DNA from 2 places in the Bradyrhizobium sp. USDA 4516 genome. Region 1 is predicted to be linked to the other one. Evidence: predicted binding sites of a transcription regulator. Region 1 holds the regulator's gene; the other holds the start of a gene.

Region 1 (5,191 bases):
CACATTCCCCAGGTTCCGCTGCCGGAAGCGCCGCCGAAAGTCACGGTGCGCAACCTCAACTTCTATTACGGCGAGCACCACGCGCTGAAGAACATCAACCTGACGCTCGGCACCAACCGCGTCACGGCGTTCATCGGCCCGTCCGGCTGCGGCAAGTCGACCCTGCTGCGCATTTTCAACCGGATGTACGACCTGTATCCGGGTCAGCGCGCGGTCGGCCAGCTGATGCTGGACCAGACCAACATTCTCGACCCCAAGCTCGACCTCAACTTGCTGCGCGCGCGGGTCGGCATGGTGTTCCAGAAGCCGACGCCGTTCCCGATGACGATCTACGAGAACATCGCCTTCGGCATCCGCCTCTATGAGAAGATCTCGAAGTCCGAGATGGACGACCGGGTCGAGAAGGCGCTGCGCGGCGGCGCGCTGTGGAACGAGGTCAAGGACAAGCTGAACGCCTCCGGCCTGTCGCTCTCCGGCGGCCAGCAGCAGCGCCTGTGCATCGCGCGCACCGTGGCGGTGCGCCCCGAGGTGATCCTGTTCGACGAGCCGTGCTCGGCGCTCGACCCGATCTCGACCGCCAAGGTCGAGGAGCTGATCCAGGAACTCTCCGAGGACTACACGATCGCGATCGTCACCCACAACATGCAGCAGGCGGCGCGCGTCTCCGACAAGACCGCCTTCATGTATCTCGGCGAGCTGATCGAGTTCGACGACACCAACAAGATCTTCACCTCACCGAGCGATCGGCGCACCCAGGACTACATCACCGGCCGGTTCGGTTGACCGGCGCATGATCCGGAAAAGTGGAAACCGGTTTTCCGATCAGGTCATGCTAAAATTCAGGACACGAAACCATGATCCCCGGGATCATGGTTGAGGGAGACAAGCGATGGCTTCTGAACATACCGCCAAGGCATTCGACAGCGACCTGCAGGAGTTGACCCGCCTGGTCGCCGAGATGGGCGGCCTGGTCGAACGAATGATTACCGAGTCGGTCGACGCGCTGATCCGTCGCGACGTCGCGCTCGGCAAGCGCGTGGTCGCCGCCGACATCGAGATCGACAATCTACAGCGCAACATCGAAGAGCGCGCGGTGCTGACGATCGCGCGCCGCCAGCCGATGGCGATCGACCTGCGTGAGATCGTCAGCGCGATGCGCGTCGCCACCGATCTCGAGCGGATCGGCGACCTCGCCAAGAACATGGGCAAGCGCGTCGCGGCGCTGGAGAGCGATTTCCAGCCGCTGAAGTTGATCCGCGGCCTCGAGCACATGACCGACCTCGTGCTGTCGCAGGTCAAGTCGGTGCTCGACGCCTATGCCGCGCACGACCTGCCGGCGGCGATGAACGTCTGGAAGGGCGACGAGGAGGTCGATGCGATCTGCACCTCGCTGTTCCGCGAACTGCTCACCTACATGATGGAAGATCCGCGCAACATCTCGTTCTGCATCCATCTGATGTTCTGCGCCAAGAACATCGAGCGGATCGGCGATCACGCCACCAATATCGCCGAGACCGTGTTCTACATGATCGAGGGCCAGCAGATCACCGACAAGCGCCCGAAGGGCGACATGACCACTTTTGCCACCACGGTGCCGGGCAACTGAGGCATGATCGGCAAGCACGGAACCGGCAAGAGCGAAACTGGACGATCCTCGCGACAAATCGTTTCCGCGGGGACTATGCTCAAGGAAGTAAGCGTTTCGGTTTGCGTCCGGGCAACGGATCACCACAGAGAAAGAACTTAAACCGATGAGCGCACGCATTCTGGTAGTCGAAGACGAGGAAGCGCTGACGACGCTATTGCGCTACAATCTCGATGCGGAAGGCTACGATGTCGAGACGGTGGGGCGCGGCGACGATGCGGATACAAGGCTGAAGGAGCGCGTTCCCGACCTCGTGGTGCTGGACTGGATGCTGCCGGGCCTGTCCGGCATCGAACTGTGCCGCCGCCTGCGGGCGCGGCCCGAGACCAAGCAGCTTCCGATCATTATGCTGACCGCGCGCGGCGAGGAAAGCGAGCGCGTGCGCGGGCTTGCCACCGGCGCCGACGATTACATCGTCAAGCCGTTCTCGGTGCCGGAGCTGCTGGCGCGGGTGAAGGGCCTCTTGCGCCGCGCCAGCCCGGAGCGGCTTGCGACCGTGCTGACCTACGGCGACATCGAGCTCGACCGCGAGAAGCGCCGCGTGGCGCGCTCGGGCCGTCCGATCGATCTCGGGCCGACCGAGTATCGCCTGCTCGAATTCTTCCTCGAGCATCCCGGCCGCGTGTTCAGCCGCGAGCAATTGCTCGACAGCGTCTGGGGCCGCGACATCTACATCGATGAGCGCACCGTCGACGTGCATATCGGCCGCCTGCGCAAGCTGCTCAATCCGGGCCGCGAGCAGGATCCGATCCGCACTGTGCGCGGCGCCGGCTACGCGCTCGACGACCGCTTTGCCAAGGCCGAGCCGCAGCCGTAACGGCCATGCGGCATTCATAAACCGCAACACGGCGTCGTCCCGGCGAAAGCCGGGACCCATACGCCGCGGCCAGCGCAATCGGCACGCGGCCAGACGGCTTTCTAACAACACCCATTCGTGGTTATGGGTCCCGGCCTGCGCCGGGACGAGGCCGGTGATGTAGCGGTAGCCCGGATGGAGCCGACGGGTCGCGCGAACGAGCGCCCCGTTGGCTCCATCCGGGCTGCGTCACACAAAAAAATCCCCGCTTTCGCGGGGATTTGTCTTTGAGGTCTTCCGTCGTTTTCCCGAGTGCTCACTTGATCTGCGGTTTCGCCGACGGCCGGCGGCGATCGGCGGCGGGCTGGTAGGCGACGCGCGAGTGATGCGCGCAATAGGGCAGGCCGCCGAGCGCTTTGCCGCCGCAGAAGAAGAATTCCGGGCTCGAGGGATCGCCGACCGGCCAGTGACAGGTGGCCTCGTTGAGCTCGAGCAGCGACAGCCGCTGGCTCATCGGCACCACATTGTCGTAGGAGATCGGATCGGGCTCCATCTCGGCCTCGAAGGCGTGCGCCAGCGCGGTGTTGCCGCGCGAGACCGGGCGCGCCACCCGCATCATGTGCTGGGCGGGGCGGGCCTTGCGCTGCCGCGGCGCGGCCGTGGAGGGTGCCTTGGCGCGGCCGGAGAGGCCGAGCCGATGCACTTTGCCGATCACGGCGTTTCGCGTCACATTGCCAAGTTCCGCCGCGATCTGGCTGGCCGACAGGCCGGACTCCCAGAGCTTCTTCAGCTGCTCGACGCGATCGTCGGACCAGGTCAATACAGTCATCGCATTCTTCCCTTCGCGTAGCGCCGGCCAATCATTGGAGCGGCGCTGCGAGCCAATCTGGACAAATATCCCTGCGGCCAGAATCCCTTAGCCCTCGCCGGGCACGGTGTTGCGCCCGAACGTTTACGCGAGACACAAAGGCTACTTAGAGGGTCCAGTACCGCCGCACGAGATGTCGTACCCGACAGGCCAAACGCTACAATATGGCGTGACTCTGGCGCAAGAGTCCGCGGTCGTGCGTCCACATGTTCCCACACAGTTAAGCATCGCGATGAGGCTTTTCCACCGCACCGGAATGCTCCGGATTGCGCTCGTTTCGCATTGCAGGAAGGCCACTTCGTGGCGATTGACACTTACCGACCGCAGCATAGAATGCCCGCCACGTGCCGCCCGCAAAGGCGGCCGTTTTGTTTTCCGAAGCTGGCCGTTGCTGCGCTGGCGTCAAGGCGCGCGGCAATTGTCGGCTTAAAAACCGTCAGTGATCGTCATGACCAACGCTGCCACGTCGCATCTGCTCCCCGTCTTCGCCAGGGTCGATCTCGGTTTCGAGCGCGGTGAGGGCGCCTGGCTGATCGCAACCAACGGCGACCGCTATCTCGATTTCACCTCGGGCGTCGCGGTCAACGCGCTCGGGCACGCGCATCCGCATCTCGTCAAGGCGCTGCAGGAACAGGCGACCAAGCTCTGGCACATGTCGAACCTGTTCAAGAGCCCGGACGGCGAGGTGCTTGCCGCGCGGCTGTGCGAGCAGAGCTTTGCCGACTTCGTGTTCTTCTGCAATTCCGGCGCGGAAGCGATGGAGGGCGTGATCAAGCTGGTCCGCCACTATCACTTCTCCAAGGGCCATGGCGAGCGCTACCGCATCATCACCTTCGAGGGCGCCTTCCACGGCCGCACGCTGGGCACGCTGGCGGCGACCGGCTCGGCGAAATATCTCGAGGGCTTCGGCCCGCCGATGGACGGCTTCGACCAGGTGCCGCATGGCGACATCGACGCGGTGAAGAAGGCGATCGGTCCGCACACCGCCGGCATCCTGATCGAGCCGGTGCAGGGCGAGGGCGGCGTGCGCTCGGCGCCACAGGCGTTCTTCAAGGCACTGCGCGCGCTGTGCGACGAGCACGGCCTGCTGCTCGCCTTCGACGAGGTGCAGACCGGCATGGGCCGAACCGGCGAGCTGTTCGCCTACAAGCGCACCGGCGTCACGCCGGACGTGATGTCGCTGGCCAAGGCGCTCGGGGGCGGTTTCCCGATCGGCGCGGTGCTGGCGACCGCGCAGGCCGCGGCCGGCATGGCGCCCGGCTCGCACGGCTCGACCTTCGGCGGCAATCCGCTCGCGGTCGCCGCCGCCAATGCCGTGCTCGACGTCATGCTGAAACCCGGCTTCTTCGAGCATGTGCAGAAGATGTCGCTGCTGCTCAAGCAGAAGCTCGCCTCCGTCGTCGACCGCTATCCCGGCGTGCTGTCGGAGGTACGCGGCGAGGGGCTGTTGATCGGCGTCAAGGCCGTGGTGCCGTCGGGCGACCTGATCGCAGCGCTGCGCAGCGAGAAGCTGCTCACCGTCGGCGCAGGCGACAATGTGGTGCGGTTCCTGGCGCCGCTGATCGTGACCGAGTCCGAGATCGACCAGTCGATCACCGCGCTCGAGCGCGCCTGCGCGACATTGTCGGTGGCGCAGCCGAAGAAGGCGGCTGGATAATGAGCAAGCCGGTCCGTCACTTCCTCGATATCAACGAGCTGCCGCTCGGCGAACTGCGCAACATGCTGTCCGCCGGAGCCGCCATGAAGGCGAAGCTGAAGGCGCATGAGAAGGGCAGTAAGCCGCTCGAAGGCAAGACGCTGGCGATGATCTTCGAGCGCCCGTCGACCCGCACAAGGGTGTCGTTCGACGTGGGCATGCGCCAGCTCGGCGGTGAATCCATCA
Region 2 (5,191 bases), 6.3 Mb from region 1:
AGGACGGACGCTTGCGAAACAGCACGACATAGGCATAGCCGACCACCTCGCTGTCGCAGATCGCGACGAGGTGGGGCAGGCGGGTGTTGCGCAGATTCTTGCGGCGGTCGCGCAGATCGTCGGGCTCCGGCGTGCCGCTGTCGTCGACGCTTTCCTCGACGCCGCGGCGGATATGGTGGCGGTAGATCGACAGCATGGCGTCGACGTCGCTGTCGCGGGAAGGACGGACGGTGATCTTGTGATCATTCTCCATTGTGTTGCGTCCGTTCGCCTATTCGGACACGACATAGGTGTAGAAGCGGACACGGCCGGAGTCGTCGATCTCCTTGTAGATGCCCTGGACCTCGACCTCGAAGCCCGGGAACGCATTGAAGCTCGCCTCGAACATCTTCAGGTAATCGATCATTGGCCTGCTGCGTTCCGACAGCCGCTCGCCGGGCACGATGGTGGCGATGCCGGGCGGGTAGACCACGAACGGCGTCGCGGCGACGCGGCCGAAGATCTGGTCGATCGGCAGATAGTCGACATCGTTGCGGATGAGATATTGTGCGGCCTGGCGCGGCGACATCGCGATCTCGGGCAGGTGCTCGGGCAGGAATTGCCTGGCCTGCAGCGTGCTGACGCCGCCGTCGCGGAAGAAGCGGTGCATGTCGCCGCAGAGGTCGCGCAGCCGCACCCCGGTGTAGCGTTGCGGGCGGCGGCGGAAGAATTCGGGGATGACGTCCTCGAGCAGCGCGTTGTCGTCGTGCAGCTTCTTGAAGGCGACGAGCCCGGAGACCAGCGTGCCGGCCTTGCTGGCCTCGACGCCGGGCGTCAGCAGGAACAGCAGGGAATTGAGGTCGTTCTTTTCGGCGACGATGCGGTTCTCCCGCAAATATTGCGCCACCACCGGTGCGGGGATGCCGTGATCGGCATAGGCGCCGGTGGCGTGATCGAAGCCCGGCGTCAGCAATGTGAGCTTGTTCGGGTCGGTCATCGCGAAGCCCGCGGTCAGCTCGGGAAAGCCGTGCCAGGTCTCGCCGGGACTGAGCTGCCAGTAGGACGGATTGGTCGCGAGCTGATCGGTCGAGATCGTCTCCCAGGCGACATTGTGCACGCCGTTCTCGCGCGCGACGTCGGGGATCTTCACGCGATCCGGCACGAACGGCTCGAAGAACCAGCGCCGCTCGGGGCGCGTCTCCTTCTCCTCGAACTCGCGCTTCACGGCGCGGATCTTCTTGCGCAGCTCGATGCCGAGCCGGATCGTGTCGTCCCACAAAACTTCGCCGGAGCGGCCCTTCATCATCTGCGCGCCGACATCGAGCGAGGCGAACAGCGGGTAGAACGGCGACGTCGAGGCGTGCTGCATGAAGCTTTCGTTGAAGCGGCGATGCTCGACCCGGCGCTTCTGGCCCTTGATGTGGCGGTCGCGGATGTGGATCTGCGAGGCCTGCGAGAAGCTCGCGAGCTGCTTGTGGGTCGATTGGGTCGCAATGATGCCGGGCGCCTCGGGGCCGAGATCGGACAGTCCCATGGCGAAGCGGCCGGCATAGATCGGGTGGAATTTCATGAAGCCGGCCCAGGCCTCGTCGAACAGGATGTAGTCGCAGAGATGGCCGATCCGCTTGAGGATCATCTCGGCCGAGTGGATGGTGCCGTCATAGGTGCACTGCTCGACCACGGCGACCCGGAACGGACGCTCCTTCTTCCAGGCGTTCTCGTCCTTGACCAGCGGGTGCTTGCGGATGTGGTCGCGCAGCGTGCCCTCGTCGAGCAGGTCCCAGCGCATCGGCCCGATCAGGCCCCAGGCGTTGCGCACCGTCGGCACGTAGACCGGGATGCCGCCGCCGATCAGCAGCGCGCCGTGATGCGCGGCCTTGTGGTTGTTGCGGTCGAACAGCACGAGGTCGCCGTCGGTGACCAGCGAGCCGAGCGAGACCTTGTTGGAGGTCGAGGTGCCGTTGAGCACGAAGTAGGTCTTCTCGGCGCCGAAGATCCGGGCCGCCTCCTTCTGCGCCCGCAGCGCCGGCCCTTCGTGGGTGAGGAGGTCGCCGAGGTCGAGCACGGAATTGTCGAGGTCGTCGCGGAACACCGCTTCGCCAAGGTGTTCGACGAACACCCGTCCGATTGGGCTGCGGCTGTAGAACACGCCGCCATTGTGGCCCGGGCAGGTCCAGAGCTGGTTGCCTTCCTCGGCATAGTCGACCAGCGCGCCGAAGAACGGCGTCTTCAAATTCTCGGCATATTGCTTCAGCCTGGAGATCAGGTTCTTGGCGATGAAGGGCGGGGTTTCCTCGGACAGGAACACGTAGCCGTCGATGAAGTCGAGCACCTCGACCGGTAGGTCCTCGAACCGCTTGCGCCGGATCAACAGGATGATCGGGAAGTCGAGGCCGCGCCGGCGCATCAGGTTGATCAGCGCCGCAGTCTTGCCCTCAAGGCCCTTCTTGCCCCAATCGACCACCATGCAGCCGATCGCGGCATCGGTCTGCACCGCGATCTCGGCATCTTCCAGCTTGCGGGCGCGAACCACCTCGAAGCCGGAGCGCTCGATCTCGGCGATGATCTGGTTGAAGCGGATGCCCTCGAGGTCGTCGGCCTCGAACACCGGCGCAGCGAACAGGAAGTTGAAGCGTTTGAAATAATCCATGCGTGTCCCCGAACTGGTCCGGCGCTGACGTGTCGGCACAATTCATGACAGGCAGATGACAATGGGGCGGATGGAGGATCGAATACGTTGTTGGGGACGCAATCCCTCACTGCACGGCGTCAGCCCGTGGGTATTCGAGCTGCATGGCGACGAAGTCCGCCGTATCACGGCCATAGCGTGTCTCGATCCCGGCAAGCGCCCGGTCGAGCGCCTGCGCGGGCGGCGCGGTGCCGACCGCGGGCAGCAGACGATCTGCGGACCAATCCGGCGCTACGACCTGCGGATAGACGCGCAGGCCGTTGCGGGTCGTGACGACGTCGTCGGTCGCGGCGAAGGTCACGGCATGCGAGCGGTAGGTGCGCGACCAGCTGTCGGCGACCAGCGCCAGCGAGACCTCGTCGACGCCGGGGGCAAGCGCGAGGCCGAGTTGTTCCCGGTTCCAGAACGCCAGCGTGTTCCGGATGGCGGTCAGCGCGAAGGGACGCGTGAACTTGAAGGCGTTGCTGTCATGCCGCGCGTCCCAGCCGGGCAGGCCGATCTCGCGCGCGACGGCCTCAGCCCTGGTACGGCCGGCGATCGCCTCGATCAGGGTCAGCGACATCGGCATCGAGGCCGAAATCCCGGTCGTCGTCGCGACGCCGTGGTCGACCACGATGCGGCGGTCGGCGACATAGCGGATCTCAGGATGTTTGCTGCGCCAGTTCTTCAGGTAAAACCAGTGCGTGGTGGCGCGCCTGCCGTCGAGCAGGCCGGTCGAGGCGAGCACCTTGGCGCCGGCGCAGACGGCGACGATCACGGCGCCTTTCTCCGCCTGCTGCCGGACCCATTGCATGACCGCCGGATCGTCGTCGCGGCTCATCGCCGGCACGATAACGTAGTCGGCGCCGTCGCCATGTGCGGCATCGAATGCGGCGATGGTCGCATCAGGCTCGACCTTCAGCACCGGGAACAGCGCGACCGGACCGGGTCCCGTCGCCAGCGTGACGATATCGGCCACATCCGCGCGCTTGAGGATGCCGTAGGGCATCAGATAGTCGGTGGTCTCGGTCATGTCGTTGATGCCGAGCATCGCGATCAGCGGGCGCGACCGCTTCGGCGGCTTCAGCGCCGCGAGCGTTGCATCCTGCTCGGCCTTGTCGATCGGAGGCGGAACGCGGAACGCCGATGCGGCGGGCAGGGTGAAGAGCCAGATGCCGCCAATGATTGGAACCAGCGCGGCAACGGCGATGCCGCTCCACGCGAGAAGCCGCCAGGTCATGATGATCGATCTCAACGTATCCGCGTGCGTCGCCCGGCACGCAAGCTACTCGCCGGTCACGTCGACCAAAACGGCGAAATTCCCGCAAAAACGGACACGCGAACAAAGCGGCTCACAGGCATAGCCCGGACGAGCGACAGCGACATCCGGGGCGGTCCTCCCCCGCATGTCGCTCCGCTCATGCGGGCTACGCGACGCGCTCAGTAGACGAGGTTCGTGCCCGGCGGCTTTTCCAGTGCCGCCGCCAGCGTCCGATACTCCTCGCAGTCAGTGCCACAGATCTCGGCGATCCGCTGCAGATGATACTGCGCCTGGTCGCGGTTTCCCTGTTCGATCTGCCACAGGCCGTAGTAGTTCCACGTCAGGACGTGGTTCGGATCGGCCTTGAGCGCACGTTCGTACCAGGCTTGCGATTGCTTGTAGTCGCCGAGCTTGCGATAGGAGTAGCCGATCAGGTTCGCGACGTTCGGCTGATCATCGCGGCCGAGTGCGTGCAACTGATCGATCGCGGCGGCGTAGTCCTTGCGTTCGTAGATTGTCGCATAGGCCGCGCGATAGCCGTCGCGGAATGCCGGGTCTTCGAAGCCGGACTGCTTGAAGGGCTTCTTGACCTTGTGCGTGGTCTTTCTGTCCTTCTGCTGGGGATAGGACGGCGCGGGAGTGCCGTAGCTCGACCCGTATGGGTCGCCACCACCGCCGCCGCCGCCACCTCCGCCAGCCGCGATGGCGGTCTGCGGTGGGAACAGAATGATCGGCGCTGTCAGGAATGCCGCAAGCATCATCGGTGACTTGATCATGTACGCCTCCCGATTTGACAAGGACAGTTATTGACCTGAAGCACTAACTCCCGATCGCGGGAGACATTCCGCGCGGTTTGAGAAATTGTTTGCCGAAGCGGCAATCGCACTGTCTCTTCGGGACGTCGCGCTTTCACGTGCACGCTGGCTGAGTGTTTCGTTCGCGCCATCGGACATCGGAGTCGAAACTGACATCGGTGTTAGAATCACACGCAAATGCTCAATGGCCATCTGGACCCGCGGCAAGGAGGACGATCGATGATGAAAACGGACCTCGCCGAGATCTACCGGAACTACATTGCCTGTTTGAATCGCCAGGACTGGCCGCAACTCGGTCAGTTCGTTGACGAGGATGTGTGCCACAACGGCCGTCGGTTCGGGTTATCCGGCTATCGCGCGATGCTGGAAGGGGATTTTCGCGACATCCCGGACCTTCGCTTCAACATCGTTCTGCTGGTGTCGGATGCGTCCCATGTCGCGAGCCGGCTGGCGTTCGACTGCTCGCCG

The links. The regulator PhoB, encoded in region 1, activates phosphate uptake and scavenging genes when phosphate is short. The targets are predictions, from matches to a motif close to TGTCATNNANCTGTCAT.
Region 2: ACVI1L_RS39115 (Orn/Lys/Arg family decarboxylase) is a predicted target of PhoB. The motif match lies at 2,674-2,690, and genes of this name have one in related genera.

The regions. Positions count from the first base shown of each region.
Region 1 covers NZ_JBSRXT010000001.1:2,133,327-2,138,517, reverse strand. The annotation lists gene pstB (phosphate ABC transporter ATP-binding protein PstB) at 1-783, shown strand, start outside; gene phoU (phosphate signaling complex protein PhoU) at 890-1,606, shown strand; gene phoB (phosphate regulon transcriptional regulator PhoB) at 1,752-2,462, shown strand; gene ACVI1L_RS09960 (GcrA family cell cycle regulator) at 2,758-3,270, opposite strand; gene ACVI1L_RS09955 (aspartate aminotransferase family protein) at 3,758-4,966, shown strand; gene argF (ornithine carbamoyltransferase) at 4,966-5,191, shown strand, end outside.
Region 2 covers NZ_JBSRXT010000001.1:8,428,349-8,433,539, reverse strand. The annotation lists gene ACVI1L_RS39120 (N-acetyltransferase family protein) at 1-253, opposite strand, end outside; gene ACVI1L_RS39115 (Orn/Lys/Arg family decarboxylase) at 272-2,629, opposite strand; gene ACVI1L_RS39110 (DJ-1/PfpI family protein) at 2,736-3,887, opposite strand; gene ACVI1L_RS39105 (tetratricopeptide repeat protein) at 4,088-4,684, opposite strand; gene ACVI1L_RS39100 (ester cyclase) at 4,943-5,191, shown strand, end outside.